4 regions of the Proteus columbae genome follow, and region 4 is predicted to be linked to each of the others. Evidence: predicted binding sites of a transcription regulator. Region 4 holds the regulator's gene; each other region holds the start of a gene.
What was found. The regulator Fur, encoded in region 4, represses iron uptake genes when iron is present. The targets are predictions, from matches to a motif close to ATAATAATGAGAACNACTATCAA.

Region 1 (7,664 bases), 260 kb from region 4:
CGTGCATCTGGCTTTGTTGGTCGAGCAATGGAGCGCTTAATTGATGGTTATTACACTATTGATGACCAAGAGCTTTATGACTTACTCAGTTTATTAAATAAAGAAGAAGGGATTAAGTTAGAACCTTCGGCTTTAGCTGGAATGGCGGGCGCTGTACATGTCACTCAAGCTAAAGATTATCTGCAAGGTTTATCACTGGACAGTCAAAAAATGCAAAATGCGACGCATTTAGTCTGGGCGACTGGTGGTGGTATGGTTCCAGCAGATGAAATGCAAAAATATCTCGCTCAAGGAAAATAGAGAGAGAACGGAGGCTATCAGCTTTTGTTCTGATAGCCTCTCAAAAAATAAAGGGAGTAGTACAAGTATTTTTCTAAAACAATAAAAACGTAGCAATATGCTACACCAAGCATTACCTCAAACATTCACACCAGGATGTAAATGTCGTAGTATTATTATAAAAAAGAGGCACCCATTGGGTGCCTCGCTTACTTTTACGCATGGTTAAAGATAAATTGGCTAAAAATCAATTTTGATATTCACTCCATAATTTCTACCCGGCAAAGGGGCTAAATATTTCAACTGAGAAGAAGCGGGTCTTGCTTCTGTATTGGTGAGATTATTAATAATAAAATCAACAGAAACATCTAATTTATCAAGATGATATTTTTTGCCAATTCCTGCATCAACTAATGTGTAAGAAGGAAAAGTAATATCCCCACCATACATTAATCCACCACTTTCTTTTTGTTTTTTATAGTAAGTCGCAGTACTAAATGCGGTTAACTCTTCATGCTGATAATTAAGGCTAATACCATGTTTTTCATTGGGAAGATTAGGCAAATAATTACCTGCAATAAAGAGCTTTCTTTTACTTCTGTTTTCAACAAAATCACCAAATAGTGTGAATGTAAGATTATGGTCGTGAGGCATTTCATATAAATATTTAAATTCGTATTCTAATCCTTTTGTTTCAAGATCAGTTTCATCCCATTCCATTACTGTAACGCCACCACGGCTTACGCCCGTTAAGCGTCTAAACTTAAAATCACTATAGTCAGTTTTATACAGATTGAGTTTATTAGAAAAATTACCGATCTCAATAATGGACGATAATTCAATGCTCTTACTTTTTTCTGTATTAAATTTACTGTTTCCTTGTTCTTCAATTAAATAAGCATAGTGGGGACCATGTGTATAAAGTTCATTAATTTCAGGAGCGCGATAAGAAATATTTTTTTGTAGCTTTAATGTCCATTCATCAATTGGTGTAAAAGATAAGGCTAATGTATTTGCACTGGTATCAAAATGACGATTTTGCAGATTTGAACCTTGTCCTCGACCGCTATTATAATTATCGGGAATATTTAGATGATGATGGGTATAGCCTTTACGGTATCCCGCGGTAATTTCAAAAGGAGATAAATTTAGAGATTCAACCCAATATATTCCATACTCTTTGGTTAATACACTTGGTAAATAAGCATCATAGCCAGATGTTTTCAGATCACGATAATTACCGTTAATTCCAACAGCACCGTTAAGCCGATTAAATAGCGGAGTATGCGCAGTTTCTATCGCTAATTGATGGCTTTTAGTGTTAAATACCGATGATGCAATTTGACCGACCAACTCCTCATCTTTCGATTCAGAATAAGAGTAATAAAAAGCGCTGTCTCTGAAAAATGGCGTTAAGTGATAATGTTTTCCTTGTATATCTATTCGTCGATTATGGTTTGAAACTGAAATAGGTTTGTACATTTCTCGTGTCGTTTTCGACGTGAGATAAGCATATCCTGGTACACCATAAGATGTTTGAAAATCAGTAATAGATAGGCCTAAATAACCATCATCTTCAATATAAGAGAGTGATGCATTACCACTTTGACTTTTTAAAAAGCTATTAGGAATTTCTTTGTTGTTATTTTCAACATAATGCTTGGGCGGTGTTACATGTTCAATGGATGTGGGACTGCCAGGTTTATATTGTGAGTTAGCTTCGTTATCAACATAACCAATACCTGAAAAATAATCTTTATCTTTAAAAGTATATTTATCATCTTCGCTTAATTCATATTCAACTTTGTATTTTTTCCAAAACTCACTAATGTAAGGGTAAGCTTCAGGATTACGGCTGGTAAACACTTTCATATCAACTTGGCATTGATCACGTAACGCAAAGTGACTTTTTAGTTGTTGATAGCTATAGCAAGGTGCTGCTTTAGAATGTGTTGGAATTTTATATCTAGTAACTCGTTTAGTGGCACCCGAAATATTAAAAACCCAGTTTTCTTCATTACTGAATTTAATATTTGCTGATCCACCATTACCGTTATTGGTACTTCCATTAAATGTCACGGCGCCTGAAATCGCTTTTTCAGGCAACTGTGTCATTATCCTATCATCCCACAAATGAATTGCACCACCACTGCTACTACCACCATAAAGTAGTGCTTCAGAGTTTTTACTGATCGATATTTCATTAATTCTGTTCATATCAATGGGAATAGGCATATTTCCGCTGATAAATGAAACATCATTAATAGGAAGATTATTGACTAAAATACCCACTCTATTTCCAGACATGCTACGAATAACGGGTCTTGCGGCATTAGGGCCAAAACCTTCTGCTTGTACTCCTGCGACTTTTGAAACAGTATTACCAATGGTATTGGACTTTATTTGTTCAAGTTGTTTTCCTTTTATCTCTTCCCGATTATTCAGTAACAATGAAGAGAAAGTCTCTTTGTTTTTTATTGATGTTGCTTTAACAGTAATAACATCGTTTGGTATTTCTTTTCCTTTGCTTTTATCTTCATTATTCTCTTTTCCATATAAAGGAGACGACAAAAGCATAAGTAAAATAATAGAGAATTTACTTTTTTTCATAATTATTTTTTATACTTAGAATGTAAGAGTAGTGCCTAATATGATATTACGACCTGGTAAATACATTTCATCTTTAATATAAGAGGTACTGTCTTTTCCTTTTGCATCAAAGATATTATTAACTTTGGCATACAAGGTATAATTGGTATTATCTAAATAGCCAATATATTCACTACCTAAGCTAACTGTATTATAAGATGCTGTTGGCGTTTCGTATTCGGCTGTTTTATTCTGTTTTCCAAAGTGATCAACCTGAATTTTCCCATTTAGATTTTCTGTTAAACTATGTTTAATATAAACGCTTAATCGATAAGCGGGGATCCTTGGAATATTTCCTTTATTATGCAGTAAATTTGCTCTGACATAATCACCAGAAATACCAATTAAGCTATCTTGGTGATAGTAATAATCAATATTACCTTCTATACCTTTGAATTGAGCATCATGTTGTACGTATTGTAATGGTCGAAATCCATTATTTAATTCAGCGCCAGTAAACTTGCCATAAATATAATTATCAATATGGTTATAATAGGTACTAATATTGAATTGAATATCACCTGTTACTTTAGTGACTCCAATATCAATATTATTTGCTGTCTCTGCGGTTAAATTAGGATCGCCTTTTTCAATAGTTCGGCTTGCAGCATGAACACCATTCGCGTAAAGCTCTTCTGCAACAGGTAATCTTTTCGTGTGTGATAGTGATAAATTTAAAAAATAATCTTGTGTAAAATTCCACGCTAATCCAGCAGAAATCGAAGATGCACTCTGTTTATTGTTTTTTTGAGTTTCTCTATTTAACAGTGATTGCCACTCTTGGCGAAAACCTAATTCATAGCGAAAATCGCCGAATTGGTATTCTTCTAATAAAAAGAGTGAGTGATTTTTTGTTTTTGTTGACGGTACATAAGCCTCTTCTCCATAAGCACTAAAATCACGTTGATTAAATTGCCCGCCAATAACACCATGCCAGCCTAAAATAGGTTGATGTGTGAAAGAAAATCTTAATTCATCTCCTTTGTTTTTAAATTGGGTACTAACTTCGTGACCTTCTTTTTCATCATGATGATAATGGGTTCTGGCCGCACTGAAACGTACCGATTCAATACCGGCAAATGGGTTACTTTTTTCACCACGAAGATCCCATCGTTTACTCTCCATAATAATATAAGGAATGCCATGCTCATGTTGTTCATCAGGGTATTCATGATTGTGATCATGATGATGATGACCAACTAAAGGTGGGTGAGTAGGGGCGTGATGATGCTCCTCCTCATGAAAATGAGTATGACCAGGTAATCCATATCGGCGATGTTGTTCACCATAGCCAATCCCAATATAACCCTCATCAAAGATCCATGATGCACCGATATTTGCAGATTGGTTATCTTGATAAGAGCCAGCTAAACGGCTTGCTTCCCCTTGATGTAATGGCTCGGGTTGTTTGTAATTACTTTGGTAACGTTTCGTGCCTTCAATACGCAGAGCTAAATTATCTTGCCCTAATGTCAAACCTGCTGCACCGGTATTTCCTTTAGAAACAGAATCATATTGATAATGTAATTCGCCGTCGTAACCTTTTTCAGGCACTGACATAGGAATTTTGCTATCAATAACATTAATGGCGCCACCTATTGTGCCGCCTCCATAAAGTAATGCTGAAGATCCTTTTAATACTTCAATACGCTGGCTTAAAAAAGGTTCACTCGTGATTGCGTGATCTGCACCAATCGACGAGACATCCATAAGATCACTACCACTGTGCAATACTTTTACTCGGTTGCCTGACATCCCACGAATAACGGGATGCACTGAGCCTCCACCAAAAAAACTGGCATGAAAACCGGGTAGAGATGTCAATGTTTCAGCAATAGATGAACTACGATTAGCGCGTAACTCTTCTTGTGTAATGACAGCAACGGGTGTTGCCATTTTTTCTTGTGGTGTTTGTAAAGGTGTTGAATAAACCTTTAATACCTCATTTGGTCGTTTTTCTTCTGATTTCGTTGTGGTGTTTGCGTTTGCAAATAATGAATAACTTATTGAAATAAAAAGCGTTGTATAACTAAAAACAGACTTTTTCATTTTACTTACCTCCTTTATTTTATAATGTTATAACATAACATTTTGTAAATATTGTAAGTAAATATAATTATCATTAGCAAGTGGTGATTTTTTCAAAATGATAAAATTTTTATAAGTTATTGTAATTTATATATAAAAATATTTTCTATGAAAGAGGGAGAAGAGATGAAAAAAGGCACCTCAAAGGTGCCTTTAAGATAAATAAGATAAAGACGCTTATTCTAGGATAAACATGCCATAAGGGTGAATTTGTAGATAATAACTGTCACCTACATTCGGCTGAAGCTGTGTGGCATTGACTTGTAATAGCAAGGTTTGATTTTGCCATTCTACCGTGACTTCATATTGTGGTCCCATGTAAGCCACATGCACTATTTTACATTGCTGACAGACATCGCCTTGTTGAGATAAGGTAATCGCTTCTGGTCTAACTCCAACTCTAACTTCGGTTTTAGTCGTATTAAATGTATCTGGTTTCGGTAGGCGATATTGGAAGATATCAACATAATCAGCGCCCAATGTGGCTGGGAATAAGTTTGCATCTCCCATAAAGCTTGCCATAAATTCAGACGCGGGTTGGCGATAAAGATTTTGTGGTGAACCTAATTGCATTATCTTGCCTTTATTCATCACTAAAACCATATCAGAAACGGCAAATGCTTCACTTTGGTCATGAGTGACATAAAGAGACGTGATATTAAACTGTTGTTGTAATTCACGAATTTTCTCTCTCATACTACGACGTAAGTTAGCATCAAGGTTACTCAATGGTTCATCAAAAAGTAGAACTTTAGGTTTCAAAATTAAGGCGCGAGCTAATGCAACACGTTGTTGTTGACCACCTGAAATTTGGTCAACAAAACGGTCTTCAAAGCCTGCTAAATCCACCAGCTCTAAGGCTTCAGAAACACGTTGTTTAATTTCAGCCTTAGGGCGCCCCAGCATTTTTAAGCCATAGCCAATATTTTCGCCCAACGACATATGAGGGAAAAGGGCATAAGACTGAAACACCATACAGATGTCGCGTTGCTGGATCGAACGGTCGGTAACATCTTCGCCATCGATAAAAATTTTGCCTTCTGTTGGTTTTTCTAACCCTGCCACTAAACGTAATACTGTTGTTTTACCGCAACCTGAAGGCCCTAATAATGAAACCATTTTGCCTTGTGGAATAGACAAACTGAGATCTTCAATCACCGTGTTAGTGCCAAAACGCTTAATTACATTTTTCAGTTCAACGAAATGTTGTTGTGTCATGATTTATACTCCGTATTACTGTGCATTTTTGGCTTTAGAGCGTGAAACACGGGCTTCGCCAATCAAATAGTCAAATAAGAAAATAATTGCCAACATCACGACGATTAAAATCGAGCCGTAGGCAATTGCGACGCCGTATTCACCATCTTCAACGCGGTTTAAAATATAAGCGGTTGCAACGCGTGTATCTGGTGTAACAAGGAAAACGATGGCACTGACTGTCGTTATCGCACGCACAAAGCTATAAATCAGTGCAGATAAAATAGCAGGGCGTAATAACGGTAACAGCACATAGAAAATGGTTCTCATTGAGTTCGCTCTTAAACTTAGAGAAGCTTCATCAAGCGATTTATCAATTTGTCCTAATCCCGCAATACCTGCACGTATTCCCACAGGCACGTTACGCATTGTCATAGAGATAATCACAATTGCCGCCGTTCCCGTTAAATAGAAAGGCGAGTCGTTAAACGCAAGAATATAAGAGACACCTGCGACGGTTCCTGGTACGGCAAAACAAAGCATGGTTGTGAACTCGATACTTTTTTTACCTTTGAAGTCTTGGCGCACCACGATATAGGCAATTAATAGTCCGAGGATTGCCGTGATCGGCGCGGCGATACCGGCATATAACAAGGTATCTAATAATGAAGGCCATGCACCGTCACTCATTCCTTGACCAAATAATTTGATAAAGTTATCGAGTGTTAAGGTGTAATCAACTCCCCAGTTAACGGTAAAGCTACCGTAGAAAATACTGCCATAGAGCAGGATATTAAAGACAACCCAAATACCTAAAACAGTAGTCACAAATGCGATCAGTGACGATGGAAGAGGTTGAACATCACCGCGATAAGATTTACCTGATACCGTGACGTAAGAGCGTTTACCAATCCACATATACTGCACACAGAACACTAATAGTGAGAAAACTAACAGTGATGCACCCAATGTACTGGCTGATTGATAATCAAGCTGAGAGCCTGTGATATAGAAATAAATTTGTGTAGCGATAACGTCAAAGTTGCCTCCTAAAACTAACGGATTACTAAAGTCAGCAAGAGATTGCACAATTACAATTAAAAACGCATTGGCTAACGCAGGTTTAAGCAACGGCATAAAGACGTTAAAGAAAGTTTGATAACGGTTTGCTCTTAAGGTGTAAGAGGCTTCTTCTAATGAAGGATGAATGGTTTTAATTGCGCCATCTAAAATCATAAATGACATAGGAGTAAAGGCGAGCACTTGCGCCAACCAAATCCCTGTAAAGCCATATAACCAGTTGGTATTTTCAAGTCCTGCGTAAGTGGCAAGAAACTCTGTCACATAACCCGAACGTCCCATCATTAACGTCACCCCTAAACCGACAACAAAAGGTGGTGTAACAATAGGTAAGATAGAAAACACACGGCCGATAATGGCAGAGCGCACTG
Region 2 (7,664 bases), 590 kb from region 4:
AAAATTAGACAATTCTGCCCTATTTCAGATAATTTATTTAAAGCGGATCACAAAAAATGATCCGCTTTTTTTATTTCCAAAAAATATTTTGGAAATAGATTCCATTTATACTATGCTTAATTTTGTTCGGTCAAAAAGCATTCTTTAAAATAAATGCCACCAACAATACACAACAGAACACAACATCGCTTAATCCGGAGTTTTATTATGAAAAAGACAACGTTGAAAATTGCTTGCTATGAAATTGAAGATATTACTTTGAAACACTCTTCTGATAACCAATTAACTTATATTCATATTCCATGTGATTATGACAAAGAGTTTTGCATGCAATTAGATGGATGGGATGAAAACACAAGTATTCCAGCCCAATTGAAAGATAAAAATATTCTGCTTTATCGTCATGCTTATGATAAAGATAATCACCACTGGATCTTAAAAGTGGCATAACGAGATGCTAAAGCGAAATAACATAAAAAAAGCCAGATAAATCATTTATCTGGCTTAGGGAAATGGCTCATTGCGAGCCGTGCGCTAAAAAGTAATTGTTGATTACTGCATAAACAAAAATCGAGGACTAACTCAGACTTTTCTATCTCACAACCTACTGTTAAATATTAGCTAACAATATGTAAAGATCCAGTAAACAACCTAGTAGCACACCATTTTCTATTCAAAAAATCTTTGCTCTTAATTTTTATTATTAAAATCAATACGATAAAAATAAAAAACCTTAGTCATATTATCAATCACTTGATTAATTACTCTCACAGAGCAACTTAATCGCATTCTGTATCACTTTTACTGATTTTTTCTTTTCAGGTGCATTAGGATCTGGCAGTAAAATAACATCAATTAACTGTGCTTTTACTTTCCCACTTTCCATTTGTTTCATTGCAATTTCATTAAGTGGATACTGCATCAGTGTTGCTGGATTAATCACAAACCAAGCACCATCAGCACGGCAATTGAGCATCACTTCTTCTCGAGTAAATGGCCAATCGTCACCAAATTGAAGTTTACTGACCGTTGAAATAGGTGCCGCCGAGAATGCTTGAAAAGAGAAAAGCATTAACATTCCCGCTAATAAAAAACGTTTCATGTGGATGTCTCACTTAAGAAATTAGGTTTTTTCGATTATATAACAATCTATACGGGTGAGTTAATCGCAAAGATGGCTACAGTAAAAATAACCATTGTTCCAAGTAATAGTTCAAACCAACTATTTACTAGCAACCATTGAAAGTTATTTTTCTTACGGATATGAGGAACTAAGACATAACGATTGATTACAGCTAGGCCAAGCATTAACACCACTAAGCTAATTTTAAGCCATAACATACTTTGATATTCAGATGATAATTGTACGGCTGGCCATCCTGGAATTAACATAACGGCACTGATAACACCGGTAATAATAACCAATAAAACAGCAATATGACCAAAAAGTGAAAATCGCTTCATTGTACTAATGATAGGTTTGATCATTCCATCTGCAAGCTCGTCTTTATTCCGTAAAAATTGCAAACAAGCAACAAATGGCCATAAACCACCAAACCAATAGGCAGCACTAATAAGATGAATACTTTGGTTAACTTTGTAAAATATCGCTTCTGATCCTGCAAACATGGCACCATGACCAATTGATGCATGTAAGATCAACATAATTGAAGCAACAATTAATAAAGAGAAGTTACGAATATAACGTTGGTGTATAAATAAAACGGCTAATGCAACGGTTGCTAATACCAATTGCCATTGCCAAACTTGACCAAAAGAAGTACCTAATACCGCTTTCCATATTTCGAATGACCAAGCGTCTTCCCATCCATTTCCCATAATACCAGATTGCACAACCATCCATAAATAAGTCGTAATAAAGACAGTGACGGTACTAATGGCTAATGCAGGGCGCAAACGGACTTGAATAAGAGGAATGAACTTATCTTTTGCAAGAATGGCAGCCGAGAAGCTCAGTCCGAACATAAACATGACTGCCACGAAATGGAAAAAACGGCATAAAATATAAACGTCTTCAGGTGTCATTATTTTACACTAAATTGATAAGAACCTTTTGTCTTGTGCCCATCAACAGAAACAACGTTCCAATTAACTAAATAATTACCTTCTGCTAAATCACTTTCTAAAGGCAATAATAATTTAGTGTTGTTAACAGGATCTAAACTCAGTTTTCCTACGGTAATTTCTTTACCGTCGCTATTAGTGACTTTAATTTTGCTAAAGGCTAATTCAATACCTTCAGAAAAGTCTAGTGTGATAACTTTAGGCGCTTGCGCTTGTTCAATAGCAGCACCTTCAGCAGGTAACTGTGATTTTAAGTGTGCGTGTGCTAATGCTTGTTGGTATGACATACCAAGGAATAAAACAGCAATAGCCGATAATTTACCCCAAGATGTCTTAAGTGTATTTAATGACATAATAACCTCTTAAATTACAGGTGATTTTTTTATTTATGAAAATATTTTATAGCAAATTTACGTCAAGATCTTCGCTTCTTGATATTAGAAATAAAAGGTTGTGAACTAGCACTCAAAATATATGTTATTTAGACCAGTTTCTGTTTCAAATATCACCCATTTTTACACTTTGAGAAAATATAATACCCATATTGACAGTCTAAACAGTTCAATACATAACCAAATACAACTAAAAGTAAAATAACCACTCTGTATAAATAACATGGGGTAGGTATTTTTTAGGGTAAAAAACAGACAATGTAAGTAAGAGAAGAGATAAGAATAGCAACAATAGAAAGGGAGGTAATATAGAAGAATAAAAAACGCCCTGCTATTCATTCACAGCAGAGCGCAATAATTCATTTATTAATTTAGGCTATTTAAAGCTTTATTAATAATTAGACATGTGCAGATGTTGATAATGTGTTCAGATCTTTATCTAACAAGAATAAAGCTTTTCCACTGTCACCAACCATTGCTAATTTATCAAGGATTGATTTGAATAATTTTTCTTCTTCATGCTGCTCTGCAACATACCATTGTAAGAAGTTAAATGTTGAATAATCCTGAGTTGTCATTGCAACATGCGCTAATTTATTAATCTCAGATGTAATATGTTTTTCATGTTCGTAAGTTTTATCGAATAACTCAGATAATGATGAAAACTCAGCAGGTGGAGCTTCAATCGCCCCAAGTAAAGGCATTGCACCTGTATCACTTAAGTAATCAAATAAGCGGTGCATATGTTCCATTTCTTCACGAGAGTGAGCTTTTAAAAATTTAGCAGCCCCATCAAACCCTTTATCGTCGCACCAAGCACTCATTTGCAAATACAGATTTGCCGAATAAAACTCTAGATTTAGCTGTTCATTCAATTTGTTGATCATATCTTGATGTAACATATTTTACGTTCCTTGCGATGAAAATTAACATTATGGATATTATGCACAGTTAAAAATAAAAATATAGCTATTTAAGTGTGCTTTTATTTATTTTTTTTAATTAATTAGCCGTAATAAAAATAAAAACCAATCTCATTTGTAATATGCTTTTAATACTATTAAAAAGCTAAATAGCATTTATTATCATTAAGATAAAACATGTATTTAACCATTACATAAAATAACCTAACGCATTGAAATATATAAATATAATATTTCACTTTTGACTTTTAATTTTAGTTTCCATATTTATTAACTTTTTCTTTATAATCCAAGAAATTAAAATTAGCATTAAATAAAAATCATATTCCAACCATTAAAAAATATTCAAAAATAAGCTTTACCATATATCAATAAATATATACAACGTAATATCTACAATAATCATCATTAGAAAAATAAAATATCCTTCTATTACTTGTTATCATTCCCTATTTTTTTATGATTTCTATTTGATATTGCTACATATTTATTTTTCAGACAGCAGTTTTTTTCACTCTTTTCACATAAAAAAATACATAACTCTCAAAAAATAAAAATAATTCCAATTTTTGTGCAGTTTTTCATTTTGACTGATAAGATTAGTAGGCAACTCATATTTGTATGCACAAAAAATTAATATAAAAGCCCTAATCATAATAAAAGGTTAATTAGGAGCCACTATGACAAAAACAGTGTTAGTACCCGTTGATTTTACAGAGCTTGGTTTATTAGACAAGGTTGTGTCTCATCTAAAAGCATTGTCTGTCGCTGACAAATTGAATATTCATTTTTTATCAGTCATTCCAAGTTATGAGTCTTTTGTCGGATTTGCATTCGCAGGCCAAGATAGACTAGCAAGTGACAAACAACGTATTGAAATTGCATTATCCACACTAAAAGAAAATTTATCGCACATTGATATTCCCAATAGTACAACTCAATTTTACGTGTCTATAGGCAATCCTCGCGATAAAATTTTAGAAACCGCAAAAAAAATTCAAGCAGAGCTGATTGTCATTGGTTCTCGTAATCCTGGTATGAAAACTTATCTTCTAGGTTCTACCGCATCTTCAGTGGTTAGTTACGCAGAATCATCTGTATTAGTCGTGCGTTAATCACTCACTTCCTACTTCCATAAGAAATCTGGTATTCGTCATAAGCCAGATTTCTTATTCTTTTCACCATAAAATCCATTCAAAATGATATTTTATTTTATCCTGTTTATTTTTAAGAGTAATTATTAAAAATATATTCTGAAGCAATAAGATAATTATTAAAAAATGACTAGAAATACAGTCACTTTAATGCTTTTTATATAAACTCTTATATTAATAATCTCTTAATAAATTTATATTGTTCATGATGTTAAATTATGTAAAGATACTTTTCTATTAAGGCTAAATTTAATCAACAGAGTAAAAGGAATTAAAATGAATAAAGAACTTTCTGAAAAATGGCAAGAGCGTTTTTCATTTTTTGATAAATATGGCTCACCTAAAACGCCAGAATTTAAAGCTGCTTATAAAGAACTCTCCTTTGGTAAACGTATTCTTATTGGAATGAATATCTGGGCATTTTTCTTTGGTTTTATTTACTTTCTTATTTTAGGTTTATGGCGCAAGGCATTAACATTATTTGCTATTAATATTGCCATTTTTACTATTATTGGTTTTTTACCTGTAAACAATAGTGTTATCAATGCTGTGGGTATCGCAGTTAACATTTTATGGGCGATAACAGCCAACTATGCATACTACTTAAAAGAAACCAAAAATGATCAAAGTTGGAACCCGTTCGAAGGTGTTCTGTAATAATAAAGGGGCAACGCCCCTTTATTTTCCCTTATATCTTTTTTTAATAACACTATATCCTCTTATCCTTATTTCATAGTAATTTTATCCATTACTCTATTTAAATATTTTCATCTAATTTACTAAAATAGAAAATAATGAAATAACACTAAAAGTTCGTTTTTATCTCAGAAGAGCACCTTGTTAATGCGCTATAATTCATTAACGCTAAATTGGGGAAAACGTATGTCTGAACACTTTCAAGGTAAATTTGAAGCTGAACTAAAATATCACCTTCAAAATCCACAAAATTTTATTAATGAATTAAAAAAATCAGGAGCCACATTATTTACACCTGAGAATAAAGAAACAGATTGGTACATGGAACATGATAATACTGAATTTTCAACTCCAACCATCAGTTTATGCGTAAGAAAAATGCTACCCTCAGGAATAAATCTTCTTATCGTTAAAGGCCCTGATTTATCACAATGTGAAGCCGTTCGCATCGAAGATGCAGAAAAAACAGTCTCTATGTTTACGACACTTGGCTACCATTGTATTCTCAATTATACAAAATCAAGAGAAATCTATTTTCTAGATGAGTTTCATATCACAATTGATAAACTAGATAAATTAGGCTCATTTGCCGAGTTTGCTATCATGACGGACGACCAAAGCAAACTATCACTCTACACGGTTCAATTAAGACATTTAGCCGCAAAATTTGGTTTTACAGAAAAAGATCTTGAGAAAGATAACTATAAAACACTCATGTTAAACAACCTCAAATCATAAACAATTTTATTCAGTAAACATCTCTATAAAAATAATTAAAAACTTTCTCATCTAAGCATCGATATGCTATCAACAGATATTGATGCTTTGTCATTTCTAATGCTTTTTATCCTACCCACTAACAATAAAAAATGGGGTTTTAAATAGAAGATTTATTTGAATCCTATATTTATTACATTTATCCAATAATTTTATTTTCCTTATCTTAAATAAATCTCACTCTTAGTCAAAAAATGTCATTTAGATCTAATTTTAAAGATATTTTTGCAATACCACTTATATTAATACACTGTTTTTAATAGAATTAGTAAAAAAATATATTAACAGGAGGGTTTATGCTTGAAAATTACCTTAATATCTTTATTAAGGCAACTTTTGTTGAGAATATGGCATTAAGTTTCTTTTTAGGAATGTGTACTTTTCTTGCTGTTTCTAAAGAAGTAAAAACCTCATTAAAACTAGGTCTTACTGTTACTGTCTTACTTATTATTGCTACACCTATCAACAACTTAATCTATCATTTTATCCTAAAGAAAGACGCGATAGTTGAAGGTATTGATCTTAGCTTTCTTAGATATATTACTTTTATTGGCGTTTTAGCGGCACTAGTTCAAATTTTAGAAATGTTTTTAGATAAATTTATCCCTTCACTTTATCATTCATTAGGGATCTTTTTGCCTTTATTGACTATTCATTGCGCTATCTTTGGTGCCACCATTTTTATGGTTGAACGTGATTACACATTTACTGAATCAGTGATATATGGTGCAGGATGTGGCATAGGTTGGTTACTTGCGATTATAGCCCTCTCAGGTTTACGTGAAAAAATGAAATATTCAGACATTCCGAAAGGATTGAGAGGATTAGGGATCACATTTATCACAGTAGGATTAATGTCACTTGGTTTTATGTCATTCTCTGGCATTTCACTTTAATAACTTATTTTTATCTTTAATCTTATGTGAAATTTTCATACATCATTAGGATCATTCCTGATGTGATCTTTATTTATAGGCGGAGGGGTTATAACCCTCCCGCTTATAGCGATTTCGTCTGATTTCTTATTTTTTATCTATTGCAATCTTTTTATCTTCCTCTCATTTATAACGTTAAGTTCTCTTATTTGTTCTATTAAATAAACAAAAAATAATTTAATTTATTGCTGTTTTAATCATTATTAATTTTTTATTTTATAAATAGAAACACTGGCATTATTTAAATCTAATTGTTCAAAAATAAACTAGTCAATCACATAAAGTTAATAATAAATCAACAGGTTAACTATATTCCACGAAGGTGATCTCTTTTATATCATTTTTATTATTTATCTTTAACTTTTAATATTTAAGAAAAATTAATTAAAAATCAACGTGTTACAAAATAAATAAATACATTTAATAAATTTATTAATCAGAACAATAAATAAGCATAAAGAATATTTATAAAATGCCGATACTATTTTTTAGTATTTGAAAAAATCAAAAGGATATATGGCATTAAATCAAAGAGTGACCTAAAAACATATTTTCATTTGTTTTTTTAATTCTTTGTCTATACCAGTTACAGGAAGTAAAAATAAAACTTAAAAATCAATAAATTACACAGTTATATTTTTATGAAAAAGGAAATAACATTACATGTTTAAGAACTTCAAACAACGTTATTTGCCAAACGTC
Region 3 (7,664 bases), 830 kb from region 4:
GCGCTTGAAGTGGAAAATATCTCTAAAGGCTATGATGATAATGCCCCGCTGTTTAAAAACGTCAATATGATGCTTGAAGTGGGCGAAAAAGTGGCCATTTTAGGTAATAACGGTGTGGGTAAATCGACAATGATCAAAACATTAGTCGGTGAATTAACACCTGATACAGGTCGTTTAAAATGGTCTGAAAACTCAAACATTGGCTATTATGCACAAGATCACGCAACTGATTTTGAAGTCAATATGACTGTGTTTGATTGGATGAGTTTATGGATGAAACCAGAAGACGATGAGCAATCTGTACGCAGCGTATTAGGTCGTTTACTGTTCTCTCAAGATGATTTGAAAAAATCAGTTCAAGTTTTATCTGGTGGTGAAAAAGGTAGAATGTTATTTGGTAAGCTGATGATGCAAAAACCAAACATTTTGATTATGGATGAACCAACCAACCACTTAGATATGGAATCTATCGAATCATTGAATATGGCATTAGAACTTTATCAAGGTACATTGATTTTCGTCTCTCATGACCGTGAATTTGTCAGTTCACTGGCAAATCGTATTATTGAAATTACACCTGAAAAAGTGACTAATTTCCAAGGAACTTATGATGAGTTCTTAGCGAAAAAAGGTGTTGAGGCTTAATCGCGGCCCTATTTATTAAATAGTAGATAACATAAATGAAAAAGGCTTAGTATATTTACTAAGCCTTTTTAGATTTTGATAAATGTTTTTATAGTCTTATTTGATTATAGTTTCCTGAAATTTCCACCTCAGGTTTATTTTTTATTTTTCTATTTATTTTTATCATTATTTCCAAGCCACTGTATAATAGAGGAGTTTCAAATAATAAATCTTCACTGATTTGTTTTTCTTTGACAAACTTATCATTCTCTTTTTTATCCTTTTTATAGTTTAAATTTATTTTTTTATCTGATAATAAAATATCCAACATATTTATATTGCTTAATAATGCTACATTTAACGCACTATCATTGATTATAGACCCATTAGTATCTTTTTCTTGCTTTGCAAATTTGTTTATATTTTGGTTTTTCCTAATTTTTTCTCTTGTATTTTCATACGTTAGCAATAAACCTTTAATAATATCTAAATCTTTTCCATCTGATGTTCTATCAATGAGTTCATTTAAATCTGATATTTTATCATTAATTTCGATCAATAAAGAGTGGTCTATAACTGCTAAATTTAATATTGAATTTACTTTTTTTATTGAATCGCTGAGTTTATTTGCTAGAAAGCTTGCGGGGGATTTTACATATTCTTGAATTGCATTAATTAGAGAGGCTTGTGCATGTTCTTCTGATACTCTAATTTTAATTATCTCTTCATGTTTTTCACTTTTTTTATCTACTTTAATTTCCAATAAATCAGTTATATTCTTAAATTTTCCATCTTTATAGTATGTTTCTATAATTTCATTAAACTTTCCAGAAAATAAGGTGTCGAGATATTTTTCTTTGTTAAGATTTTCTGTGTCAATTTTATTGGAAGATAAAATATTTATTTTATTTTTTTTAGACTCTATTTCTATTTTTTTTAATTTTTCGGCGATGTTTTCTACAACTGTTTTATTTAGCACATCGGAAAACTCTTTGCTAATAGTTTCTTTCTTGTTATTGCCATTTAAAATTAAATTATCGATTTTTGAATTTATTATATATTCATTGCTATTATCAATGTCTTGTAAGTCTAATCTTTTTATAAATAATATATCGTTATAATATTTAAATACTCCGTTTATTTGTTCGACACTATAAATGCCGATACTTTTAGGTAAGTTTTCTATTATATTTTTTTCTTCGGTACTAATTTCAAAAATATTTGTCTTTTTTTCATCCATCAATAAAGGCTCGATTATTTCGCGAAATTCTTTTTCAAATTTTTCTCCATATTCTTTTCCATATTCTTCCTTTAACTCTGAAGGTTTTTCAGAATTATGATAATAAAAGATTTTTAATATGGTTGAGTTTTTATTATACTTATCTAAATTTGCTAATATATTTATTTTGTTTTCAGTGGAAAAGTCGCTATTGTTAAAGTTATTTATATTAAGCAAACCTAAATTATTATCATCATAAGGGATGGTAAGTTTTAATACATTTTCTTTCCCCTTTTCACTAGTTTTAATCTTAAATTTTATTTGTTTTTCTTGAGTTATTTTAATGTCCAGTTTTTTATCTATATTACTATTATTATATTGTTTAGATATCGATTTAATTAAATCTAATTTTCCACCTAATGTTATTTTTTCCGCCTTTAAATTCAATATGTTAATAAAAAGGTCGCCTTTATCTTTTTCATTTAATTTTTCACTTAATGTATCGTAAGTAGATAAAAAATTATTTAAATTTTCTTTGTCTTCCTTTAAGGTTGCATTATTGTATAAGTTTTCATTATTTATGATGTATTCAAATGCTGCAAAGTCTAAATTAAATTCCTTTGTTATATTTGAATGTTCATTGGATATGATTTTATTATTATTTTCATCTAGAAGAAAAAAAGTTACTTTTTCTGGTGTAAACTCTATATCTAATATTTTTCTGTCTTTATTGAGAATTTCTTTCAATCCCAGATAACTATGTATTATATTATAGGTTGAATAAAATTTATCGTTAAAAATATTGTTTAGTAATAAACTGGTATAAGAATCATTATATTCTTCATTACTATTTTCTTTTATTATTTCCCATATTTTATCCATCACATATTTTTTTGTCATTCCACTACAATTTTTTTTTGATGCAACCTCATTTAGTTTTGATTTTCCTTTTTTTAAAGAATCTAGTTCGTTATCTCTATAATTATCATCATTCAATAATAATGATAAACTGCTTCTTATTAATTCTATTTTTTCTTCCGTGTTTTTATTTTCCATTTTATTTATTTTATCTACTTTATCTACTACTATTGATACTATATGATTAATATCATCTTGGGGTAATTGATTAAACAATGATTTAATGCTTTGATTATTAATAATATTCTCATTTTGTTCTTTTGAGCAACCAATTTTAAATATATGTGTACCATCCTGAATAAAATTGATCTCAAAATAAAAAACATTATTATCTATTTTAATGTTAAATGTATCTTTATAATCACTTAGTGATAAATTCCTTAGTTCTTGAAATTTACCTATTTTATCTAAAAATGAAACTTTAGGGTTATAATAAACATCATAAAGTAATGTCATGACTTGCTTTTTATCGCTAATATGGAAAAAATCTTTTATCTTATCCCAGATAGTCATGACTTTATTGACTTTTTCTCCAGATAAAACGCTATTAATCTGAGCTGATGTTAGTTTACTATTTCCTATGGTTATGCTATTCATATTTCGCCTAGTTTGAAAAAATTTAAAGTAAGATAATAATAAATAATAATAAAATTACTTAATGTAAATAAATGTCTTGATTATTTTAATAAAAAATACTTTTCTTTTTATAATGTAGAACATATGCCATTGTATCAATAATACAATTTAAGTATTCTCATCTATAACTTTATTTCTATTTTATATAATGGCTGTTTTTTGATTGTAATATATGCACGCATTAATTTTAAAACTGTCTATTCTTTGTCTTTACTGAAAAAATTATTTATTTTTCAATGAGATGTCATATCCATTTTTTTAGTAGGAATTTTATCTATTTTATTTTTATCAATATCACATTTATTTATATATACGCGAATCATAATAATCCTGAGTAATAAATCGTGTAATATAAAATTAATCTAATTTATCAACTTCAATAAAACACTATAACGGCGCACCCTCAGATAATGGTTATCCTGCTGGATTAATGGATGGTGATTTTAACGCAATAATGGCCGCTGATAATCTTGATGTACCCACGTTATTTAAAGCATTAGGATTATATCCAGCAATAAATCAGCAAGATCACGATCAGGTTTATTTACGAAATTATGGCCAACGCTCTTTAATGCGAGGAGGAGCTTGGTATTCACAGCAATTAGCAGGAATGCGAACTTTATGCTTAAGCCACCATGCATGACATCGCAGCACTTCTGTCGGTGGACGCCTTGCTTGGATTGACATAAGCAGTTAATTAACCCGAAAAATTATCATTTATAGACATTTTTGCATAAATTAATTTACCTTAGTATCGATTACATGAATAATAGTGGTAATAGTAATGATTATTATTCGGTGACTTATTGTGGTTAATTTTTATGCATTTAAATTGAAACCTGTGGCATTAATTTGTTCTGCCACCCTTCCTTTTATTTTGACTACACAGGCTTTTGCTGAAGAAACAGCAAAAACAGAACACGTTGAGAAGCTTGTTGTGAGCGCTCAAGCACTAAAAGTAAATACACGTTTGCAAGAAACACCTAAATCGGTTTCTGTTATTTCTCAACAAGATCTAGAAACACATGCTCCACAAAAATTAGATGAAGCATTGCGTTATACATCTGGTGTTGTCTCTCAACCTTATGGTGCGGATAACGACACAGATTGGCTTCGTGTTCGTGGCTTTGAAGCAGCAACCTATTTAGATGGTAGCCGCCTTTTCCGTGATGGTTATTATACATGGTTATTAGAGCCTTATGGTTTTGAACAAATTGAAGTGGTAAAAGGCGCATCGGCGGTATTATTTGGTGAATCGACACCAGGTGGTGCGGTTAACGTGGTACAAAAGAAGCCTAGTTTTAAACCTCAAAATGAAGTATTTCTTGAGGTCGGAAATAATGACCAACGTGGTTTAGGTTTTGATGTTTCAAGTGCTACCGATGATAAACGTGTGCGCTATCGTCTTGTTGGATTAATGAAAAAATCAGATGGAGAATTATCTCACACTGATAATGAGCGTATTTACCTTGCGCCAAGTGTCGCGATCAACCTGACTGATGATACATCATTAACCTTTATGGCAACCTATTTGCATGATGACGGTACGCCAACTAATCCTTTCTTCCCTGCTGCCGGTACATTAATTTCATCTCCTTTTGGTAAAATAAAGCCTACTACCAACTTAGGTGAACCAGGATACGATAAATATAAACGAACCCAAATTTCAGCTGGTTATTTATTAGAGAGTAATATCAATGATGTTTGGCGTTTTTCTCAACGTTTAAATTATGGTTATAACGATCTGCTTTTACGTAGCGTTTATGCATTTCCTAATTCAGATATAACAGCAACAGAATTGAATCGCGGTGTTGTTTTCCGTGATGGTAAAAATCAAAGTATTACCTTTGATAATAATGTGGTCGGTGAATGGGATACGGATAACTTTGAGCACACATTATTAGCAGGCGCAGAATTGCAATATCACCAAACTAAAGGTGATGAACAAGATAATTATAGTTTTGGCACCATTAATCCTTGGAACCCTATTTACGGAAACTATACCCCACTCAATCCAGCAGATAACGTTAATCGAACTATTGATAAAACCCAATATAGCCTTTATTCACAATATCAAACCAAATTTGATAGTCGCTGGGTTGCCGTTGCTGGTGTACGCCAAGATTGGGTAAAAACAGAAAATACAGCAAAAGTAAAAAATGAGGATAAATCTCGTACTGATAGCGAATTTAGCCTGAATGCAGGATTAATGTATTTAGCGGATAATGGATTATCGCCTTATGTCAGTTATTCCGAGTCCTTTGAGGTAATGAGCACTATCGATCCAGCAACAAAGGATCTGTATAAACCGTTAAAAGGTGATCAAATTGAAGCAGGTGTGAAATATACACCTGATTTTATGGATGGCTACTTTAATATTGCTTGGTTTGATATCACTCAGAAAAATGCGCTTGTTGCAAACCCAACGACATTTGTTTCAACACAAACAGGTAAAGTGACTTCAAAAGGTATTGAAGTAACAAGTGAAATGCAATTAACGGAACGTTTAGCGTTAAAAGCCAATTACACCTATACCGATATGCAAACAGATGACACGGGTAATAGAGGTAAACAACAAGCAGGTTTAATTCCTAAACACACCGCGTCAGCTTGGGGCAGTTACACTATCCCAATAACAGGAACTCAAGATTTAACCTTGGGAACAGGTGTTCGTTATTTAGGTAAATCTAAAGATAATCCTAAGAGCAGTGATTTAACGGTACCAAGTGCAACATTATGGGATATGGCAGCAACCTATAATTTCAATAAACAGTGGCAATTACAGTTAAATATCAACAATATTCTTGATAAAGAATATCTCTCTGGCTGTGATTATTACTGCTATTACGGGCAATCTCGTTCTGTTTTATTAAACGCTAAATATCGCTGGTAATTTTCTTTTTTATTCCGCTTTTTATTGTTAACCATGCAATAAAAGGCGGAATATGATTTTATAAATGAGTGACCATGTTTGAACTCTCAAATATTCAAATGGATCGCGGTGGACGCACTATTCTATCAATACCCTCACTGCGTATTTCAGATTCAGGATTAACCATTGTGCTTGGCCATAATGGCTCAGGTAAATCGACACTCGTCAGTTTGTTATCGGGTCAGCAAATCCCTGATAGTGGATGTCTCACACTAAATAACCGTAATATCTCACAATATAAGCCTCGTGATTTGGCTAAACAAATCGCGTTTCTTCCCCAAAAACTTCCCGCGTCTGCTGGATTAACTGTCAGAGAATTAGTGTGTTTAGGACGCTTTCCTTGGCGTGGAACATTAGGCCGTTGGAATAAAAAAGATGATGAAATTATCACAATGGCGATGGAAAAAGCGGGAGTACTTCCTTTCGCTGACACGCTTGCAGATGATTTATCAGGTGGTGAGCGTCAACGGGCTTGGGTTGCAATGTTACTCGCTCAACAATCACCGATCTTGATATTAGATGAACCAACCTCGGCATTAGACATACATCATCAATACCAATTAATGGAATTGTTGAGTGAGTTAAATCAAACTCAGCACGTTGGTATTATTGTTATTTTGCATGATCTTAACCTTGCCTTGCGTTATGCCACTCATATCATCGCACTTAAAAAAGGGAAAATTGCGTTTGAAGGTGAGGTCTCATTACTTTTTGATGATGAGCGACTCTCCTCGCTTTATGAAACACCCATTAAGCTGATTGAACACCCTGATAATAAAGGCTCACAACAACATAAAGTGGCGGTGGTATGCGTGTAATATTACAAACAATAGTTAATTTACTGTCCTTTTGTTTAGTTATTTTATTAATTACCCCCACAGTAAATGCGGCGCAACATAATAATGAAAAGGCTTCTAACACACCGCAACGCATTATTGTTTTAGACTGGGATTTACTTGAACAAATATTAACACTTGAAGTGAACCCCGTAGGGGCAACTGAAATTGCAGGTTATAACCAATGGGTTGCTCACCCTATTGCACCGAATTCTATTGAAGAAGTTGGTATGCGAGCAGAGCCTAATTTAGAAAAAATAGCGACGTTAAAACCTGACCTTATTTTAGCATCAAGCTCACAACAAGATTTATTACCTGTATTAGAAACCATTGCTCCTGTGGTTTATTTACCTAATTTTTCTCGCCAAGATAATGCGGCACAAGTCGCTCTGGCGCATTTTAATACCCTTGCTTCGCTTTTGGGAAAAGAAGCTCTCGCACAACAAAAGTTAGCTGAAATGGACGCTACTTTTGCGCAATTTAAAGCAAAGTTACAGCA
Region 4 (7,664 bases):
GATCAACTGATTTTGTTTTTTCTGCGTAACTATCAGATAACAGCAGTTCTCGCATTTCACGGATCGGATTTTTTGCTGGTGTAATAGCTGGTGTTATAGGTGTAGGTTCAGCTTCCTGTTTAATAACAGGTACTTGTACTGACTCAGTGACAACGACTGGTTGTACGGGCTGTTTGGCATCGAGCTTCAGTAGACGCCTTAAAATATCTGAAGCGCTTTCACCGATATGTCTAGTTTCGCTAGCAATATAGCGGTAAAGTTCGTCATCAATTTCTATCTTTTTCATTGCTACCCAGTACTATTTTCAAAAAAAAGTAATTAGGATTATAAGATATAATCTTTAAAAACAAAATAGGCAAAATTTCAATAACTTAAAGAGGATCTATTCAAGATCCTGCCATTTTAAAGGCTAAGCTCGGTATTTATCCTATTGTTTATCTTGGTATCATCTTCTATTCTTTGAACTTATTCACACAAAGTCAGTTTTAAACGCCGCTATATCACACTATCCCAGCCCCCAAATAATATAAAATTCTAATTATTTATTTTTGAGCAATGTCAAGATTTCAACTTTTTAAATAAGTTTGGAACATACATCTAGATAATGGCATTTTTATGGTTTTTTATAAATTTATCTTATCAATTATTTCTGAACTTCATTACTCTTTCATATTATTGCGATAAGTTGGCTTAGCATCTTGTGCATGTCATCATAGAAGAAAATCGCAATCATCTTGGTCATTAATATGAAACTCAATACATTACTAAATTATCAATTACACCAACCTGAAACGACACCTGTATCTAATTTACCTATCGTCTTGATCCATGGCCTCTTTGGTGATCTCAATAATTTAGGTGTTTTAGGTCGTGCACTTCGTCAAGATAATACCGTGATACAAATTGATGTGCGTAACCATGGACACTCTCCTCATAGCGAAAGTATGAATTATCAAGATATGGCGCAAGATGTGCTCGCATTGCTTGACAGTTTAACTATCTCAAAAGCCATTATTATTGGGCACTCAATGGGAGGCAAAATTGCGATGGCGATGACAGCATTAGCTCCCGAACGTATTGCAAATATTGTTGTGATTGATATGTCACCCGTTACTTATAACGTTCGCCGCCATGACAAAATTTTTGCAGCGCTTGAAGCCGTAACAGAAGCTAAAGTCACACGTCGTCAAGATGCTGTGGAAATCATGCGTCCTTTTATTAAAGAGGAAGGTGTGATCCAATTTTTACTCAAATCATTCAAAAATGGTGAGTGGCTATTTAATTTACCTGCAATAAAAAATGCTTATTCAGATATTATTGGCTGGCAAGAGGTGCCGGCTTGGCATCATCCTGTATTATTTATTCGTGGCGGTTTATCACCTTACATTTTAGATGAGTATCGTGAAAACATCGCTCGTCAATTTCCGCTCGCGACCGCCTTTGTTGTCGCAAATACAGGGCATTGGGTACATTCAGAAAAGCCAGATACCGTTATTAAGGCTATTCGTCGTTTTTTAGAGAAAGCTTAGTTAATAAACTTAACAGCTTAAAATAACGTCACTGAAAAATGATAATTTAGTAGAATGTATAATTATTGTGCTTAAAAATAGCGTCTGTTGATAAAAAGACCAAATCACAATAAGTTAAACTCAGGAAGCAGTGGCGAGACATCACTATGTGGGGTATTATTGGGCGTTTCGCAATTGAGTCATTGGTATACGCCCTTTCACAGCAAAATTTATGGCAAAAGAACAAACTGATCGCACCACACTGGATTTGTTCGCAGATGAACGCAGACCTGGGCGACCTAAAACAAACCCGCTTTCTCGGGATGAACAGCTTAGAATTAATAAACGCAATCAATTAAGACGTGACAGAGTTAATGGTTTACGTCGAGTTGAGTTAAAATTAAATGAAGATGCTGTAAATGCTCTCAATGAGTTGGCGACAGAAAGAAACGTCAGTCGTAGTGAACTTATTGAAGAAATATTACTAGAGCAATTGGCGCAAAATAACGCCTTAAAAATGCATCAAAACAAGAATAGTTAGCAGATAAACCACACAAATTCGACAGAATTAGCCTGCTATTTTCGTCAAAATACGTTTTTAGTTTTCTATTATGAAAACACAATGCTTATCTTTCACTAGTAATTGTTCAAACACAGACAAATATACTCTAAATATTTTGAAGTGTAGCTAGGTGACAAGTGAATGAATCACTAGAAACATACAAGAAGTATGTGACTTGTGGAAATATACGTAGTCAATAACGCTACAATTTGAAATATAACGAATTTAGAATAAAAGAGGTTATCTCACTTTATGGCAATCATAGGAATATTCTTCGGCAGTGATACTGGCAACACTGAAAATATTGCCAAAATGCTTCAAGAAAGACTGGGCGCTGATAATGCCGAAGTTCATGATATTGCAAAATCCAGTCAAGAAGACATCGAAGCGTTCGATATTCTGTTACTAGGTATTCCTACTTGGTATTATGGTGAAGCACAATGTGATTGGGATGATTTTTTCCCAACACTAGAAGATATTGATTTCAATGGTAAGCTTGTTGCACTATTTGGTTGTGGTGACCAAGAAGACTATGCAGAATATTTCTGTGATGCAATGGGTACTATCCGCGATATTATTGAACCTCGTGGTGCAGTTATCGTAGGACATTGGCCAACCGAAGGTTATCATTTCGAAGCCTCTAAAGGGCTTGCAGATGATAATCATTTTATCGGCCTTGCGATTGATGAAGATCGTCAACCAGAATTAACCGAAGAGCGTGTTGACGCTTGGGTTGCTCAAATCAAAGAAGAAATGAGCCTAGACGAAATTTTGGGATAATATAAATACTCAATATTGAGAATGATAATTATTCAATGGTGTGCTAAGATAGTGTGATAGGTGGGGTGTTTATTTTTAAATATCATGCCTATAATCAATGAGGTTATTTATTCACCCGAGTATTAATGAATAAAGCCCATTTGTGAGCACAAAAATTAAATTCACCATTAGCAACAGGATTAAATCCGCATGACCGACAATAATAAAGCGTTAAAAAATGCTGGGTTAAAAGTTACACTTCCTCGCTTAAAGATCTTGGAAGTGCTCCAGGATCCTGAGTGCCATCATGTCAGTGCTGAAGATCTCTACAAAAAACTTATCGATATCGGTGAAGAGATTGGTCTGGCAACAGTGTATCGCGTCTTAAACCAATTTGATGATGCTGGTATTGTTACCCGACATAATTTTGAAGGTGGTAAATCAGTATTTGAATTAACTCAACAACACCATCATGACCATTTAATTTGTCTTGATTGTGGCAAAGTTATTGAGTTTACAGACGATGCAATTGAATTACGCCAAAGAAATATCGCTGAACGTCATGGTATCAAACTTTCCAATCATAGCCTTTATTTATATGGCCATTGTGCTGAAGGTAATTGTAAAGAAGATAGCCACGCACATGATGAGAAATAATTCATTCTGGATAATCTCTCAGTAAAAAAAAGGAACTGTGAACAGTTCCTTTTTTATTGGCTCCCGCTATGAACCTCAATATTATCGTGTAATGACGTCACCTTAAAGATAACATAAGCTATATCAATTCACTTCGTCACACTAATACTGTGTTTGATATGTTTTAAATGCACCACTATCGTAAAAGTAACAATAACTAACAGTGACCAAGAGCCCCACTTCCCTGCATGCACGGCAGACCAAGCACCAATTTGGTTTGGATATTGCCAAACACCGAAGAACGTACCAAAATTCTCAGCAAGCCAAATAAAGAAACCAATCAGAATAAAAGCAAGTAATAAGGGCATTTTTCGCTCTGTATCATAAGGCGTAAAATAAACCACACTACGAGCATAAAGACCTAAAATAAAGGCCGTTAAATACCAACGATAATCACCAATAAAATGATGAGAAAAGAAATTAATATAAATCGCAAGTGCAACCAATGTTGCCAGCCAATAAGGTGGATAATGTTCAATTCGTACCTTTAAAAAACGCCATGCTTGAATTAAATAACTCCCCACAGCCGAATACATAAAGCCTGTAAATAATGGGACTTCCCACAATTTCGTGTAAGCAAAATCAGGGTATTTCCATGAACCAATTGCCGCTGATGTTTTAAATAACTCCATCACAAAACCAACAATGTGGAAAAAACAAATCGCTTTTAATTCATCCCATGTTTCTAGCTTTCCCCACACCATCCATAATTGAAAAGCGATAGCGAGAATAAGCAGTACATCATAACGAGGTATACCAAAGACACCTTTACTTGGCGTTGCAAATAAAATAAAAAAGAAAAATCCCGCAAATAAACAAGAACGCGCCTCTTTCACACCAAAAAAAAGAAATTCAACAATAAATCGTTTTATACCTTTAAAGGGCTTCAATGGTGGTTCTAATAAAAAATCATCCAATCGCTTTAACATGCTTCTTCCTGAAAACTCGCATTATCGAACAGCCTTCAATGCGGAATAATACATAAGGTGAGATAAAATGAATGGTAAGAAATCTGCCATAGAATAAAAAAACGTACAAGGATGAAAAGGACGAAAAAAAAGAAAGGAATGAAAAAATAAAGGTATTTCCCCCCCACTACGATACCCACTCTGACTGCCTTTACTTAGGGTAAATACCTTACGCAAATTCTGCGAAATAACTGAAGCACAAGAGATAAACATAACCCACTCACATTTATCTCAGACGACATGACATGACGACTTTACTTCATTACTTTTACTACATTACTTTTACTACATTACTTTTACTACATACTGCGATTTTAAAACGACTCTTTACTTCGACTCTTCTACTTCTTACTACTGTTGCTGACAACTTCACTTTATTAACGAGACTTATTTGTAAGGTTCTTCTTAATTAATGCATCTCTATCTTTCTACTAGTTATTTTTACTTATCGTAATCGTATTTAGCTTTTTTAGTTTTATTCAGGATAAAGTGCAATTAATACACTTTATCCTTATGCTGATATTAGAAAATAGTGAATGGCATTATCACGTTAAACTTAACGTCTTTTTCATCTTGGAAGATATTACCAAAACCACCGTCATAACTTGGAATATCGGAGTGGTTATCGTAACGGGTATAATGAAGCTTAAAGAGAGTACCTTTAGCGCGACCTTCTTGAACCGTATACATAATATCCGCATTCCATGCACTTTCTCTGATACGCTGACCTTGGTCATAAACGGCTTTACCACTTGGTTTCGCATCCCATGCGTAAATATATGAAGTACCGACAGCCCAACCTGACAGATCCCAGTTTTTCAGATCATACATAACGCCAGCATAAAGTGCTTTTTCTCCATTGGCGTTAAAGTCAGAACGACCATCCCACCAAACATCAAGACGACCGTTAGAGGTTGCCCAGCCTGGAGTCATACGTTGTAAGAAATAACCTTGATTACCTTCAGCTTTAACCCACGTTCCTTCTACTTTGAAGTCAAATACATTGTAGGTATAACCAAAAGTCAGTGCTTGTAACCATGCCAACCCATCATAAACGTCATTAACACCACCGCCGGTAACTTTATCTTTAGCACCGTAGAATTGGTAAGACGTTCTTAATGCATTGTCAGCAATTGGAAAATCATAAGAAACTTTGCCAAAATACTGATCGATATAACCATCGGCCTGACCAAATGCAGCTTCTAACACTAGGCTGTTTTTAAAATCATATTTGGCGCCAAAAGAGTGAAGATAGCTGATATTGGTTTCTAGATCAGCTTTACGGAAGTTATACATATTCCGATACCACGGTGCTTTATATTCATCCGTCCACATATATGAGAAAGATAATTCACCGCTTTTATCGAAATCGAAAACTGCACCCGCTTCAGCACCGCGATAAGTCCCCGGTAAGAAGCTCCAATGTGGACGCAATAAGCTTTGGCCTTTAGGTTGAATATATCCACCTTGAGCCCAGAAATTGCCTAATTTGAATTTCGCAGCCGCTTTATAAACACTCATGCCACTGCGATCGCCAGTCCATTTTTCATCCCAGCGACTTTTTGCATCACTAAAACCGATTTCATTAGGTGCAGCTGGGCCACTGTTATTCAATTCAGCTGCGCCAAAAGCAGCTAAATCAATACCAATAAAATCACCAAGGTAGCCTGATGAGAAATCTAAATTAGCGTTGAAAGTAGAATGGTGTAAGTTAGCTTTGTATTTGCCGTAATCAGGACTATTTGGTGTTAACTCTTTTCTATCACGGTCACGTTGCCAATAAAAAAGACCGCCTGTTAAGGTTGAGTCGTCAATAAACCCTTCAGCATGAGACATTTTTGCAGGTAGTGCAGTTACAAGCAATGCGCCCATAACGGCAAGTGCCACCCTGCCTGGTTTAGCATGTTGCATAACCATAGCATTGTTTCCTCTTTGACTTTGACTAAAAAAGAAATAAGCACAATGCCTATTTCCAAATATAAAACCCCAAGTGGGGAAAAAACCTAAATTAGGTTAGAAACAGCATATTTTTCGCGACGCGAATTATCAACCTAAAAAAAAGAATTTTTATCAAAATATGACAAAGGACACATAACCAAATGATCGTTTCATTTTCTTACTTTTATAATTATTGACTAAAAGTAATCATAATTAGTTGATTTAAATGTATTTTATAAAACAATCTTTAAATGATATGAAATTTCGTTTTTATAGAAAGGAATAATAAGCAGTACTTATAAATGATCTTTTTTAACAGTGTGAAATAGGCGGTATTAATCACACTTTTCTTATTACAGTTTTATTTAGCGTGATGGTATGAAAAAACAAAAGAATAAAGTGATAGTGAATAAACTATTTCAAATGAAATAAATGAAAAGTTATCACCTAAAAAAGAAAAAACGAAAGACTAATCAAATTAAGAATAGTAAATGTTTAATATCAATAGATGAAAAATCATCCAAACTAAGATGTAAAACAGATAAAAAAATGCTCGATAAATAATTACCGAGCATTTTATTCATTAAAGTACTAATGTGTCTTAAAATGCGTCAGATTAACCTTGCTGAGAAATCTTCGCCCAAGTGTCTCGTAAGCCCACAGTACGGTTAAACACAAGTTTATCCGCTGTTGAAAGCTTATCAGCACAGAAGTAGCCTTCACGCTCAAATTGATACGCTTTTTCGATAGCAGCATCTTTTAAGCTACGTTCAACAAAACCTTCACGAATAACTAATGATTCAGGGTTAATTGTTGATAAGAAATCATCTTCTGCTGCTGGGTTTGGTACGCTAAATAGACGGTCATAAAGACGGATTTCAGCAGGAATAGCATGTGGAATGCTTACCCAGTGAATAACGCCTTTTACTTTACGCCCATCAGCAGGATCTTTATTTAGAGTCTCTGCATCATAAGTACAGTAAATGGTCGTAATTTCGCCTTGATCGTCTTTTTCGACACGTTCTGCTTTAATCACATAAGCATTACGTAGACGCACTTCCTTACCTAGCACCAGACGTTTATATTGACGGTTTGCTTCTTCTTTGAAGTCTGCGCGATCAATATAGATCTCACGGCTAAATGGTACTTCACGCGTACCCATTTCTGGTTTGTTTGGGTGATTTGGTGCAACAAGAATTTCTTCACCTTCTGGCATATTTTCAATCACTAAAC

Region 1: F1325_RS03870 (TonB-dependent receptor domain-containing protein) is a predicted target of Fur. The motif match lies at 5,029-5,051, and genes of this name have one in related genera.
Region 2: ftnA (non-heme ferritin) is a predicted target of Fur. The motif match lies at 3,493-3,515, and genes of this name have one in related genera.
Region 3: F1325_RS09335 (TonB-dependent siderophore receptor) is a predicted target of Fur. The motif match lies at 4,170-4,192, and genes of this name have one in related genera.

What each region holds. Positions count from the first base shown of each region.
Region 1 is NZ_CP043925.1:832,222-839,885, forward strand. Features, by position in the region: gene F1325_RS03860 (D-serine ammonia-lyase) at 1-300, shown strand, start outside; gene F1325_RS03865 (TonB-dependent receptor) at 520-2,889, opposite strand; gene F1325_RS03870 (TonB-dependent receptor domain-containing protein) at 2,905-4,977, opposite strand; gene fbpC (ferric ABC transporter ATP-binding protein) at 5,194-6,234, opposite strand; gene F1325_RS03880 (ABC transporter permease) at 6,250-7,664, opposite strand, start outside.
Region 2 is NZ_CP043925.1:1,685,629-1,693,292, reverse strand. Features, by position in the region: gene F1325_RS08220 (PqiB family protein) at 1-1, shown strand, start outside; gene F1325_RS08215 (DUF1480 family protein) at 208-450, shown strand; gene F1325_RS08210 (YebY family protein) at 758-1,102, opposite strand; gene copD (copper homeostasis membrane protein CopD) at 1,150-2,046, opposite strand; gene copC (copper homeostasis periplasmic binding protein CopC) at 2,046-2,438, opposite strand; gene ftnA (non-heme ferritin) at 2,876-3,379, opposite strand; gene F1325_RS08190 (universal stress protein) at 4,081-4,515, shown strand; gene F1325_RS08185 (DUF2628 domain-containing protein) at 4,831-5,211, shown strand; gene F1325_RS08180 (class IV adenylate cyclase) at 5,398-5,988, shown strand; gene nqrE (NADH:ubiquinone reductase (Na(+)-transporting) subunit E) at 6,324-6,923, shown strand; gene F1325_RS08170 (methyl-accepting chemotaxis protein) at 7,626-7,664, shown strand, end outside.
Region 3 is NZ_CP043925.1:1,924,969-1,932,632, forward strand. Features, by position in the region: gene F1325_RS09320 (ABC-F family ATPase) at 1-645, shown strand, start outside; gene F1325_RS09325 (hypothetical protein) at 734-3,358, opposite strand; gene F1325_RS09330 (hypothetical protein) at 3,828-4,040, shown strand; gene F1325_RS09335 (TonB-dependent siderophore receptor) at 4,206-6,290, shown strand; gene F1325_RS09340 (ABC transporter ATP-binding protein) at 6,365-7,147, shown strand; gene F1325_RS09345 (iron-siderophore ABC transporter substrate-binding protein) at 7,138-7,664, shown strand, end outside.
Region 4 is NZ_CP043925.1:1,096,808-1,104,471, reverse strand. Features, by position in the region: gene seqA (replication initiation negative regulator SeqA) at 1-286, opposite strand, end outside; gene ybfF (esterase) at 747-1,529, shown strand; gene ybfE (LexA regulated protein) at 1,741-2,049, shown strand; gene fldA (flavodoxin FldA) at 2,323-2,850, shown strand; gene fur (ferric iron uptake transcriptional regulator) at 3,040-3,486, shown strand; gene F1325_RS05100 (DUF817 domain-containing protein) at 3,615-4,454, opposite strand; gene chiP (chitoporin ChiP) at 5,016-6,410, opposite strand; gene glnS (glutamine--tRNA ligase) at 7,048-7,664, opposite strand, start outside.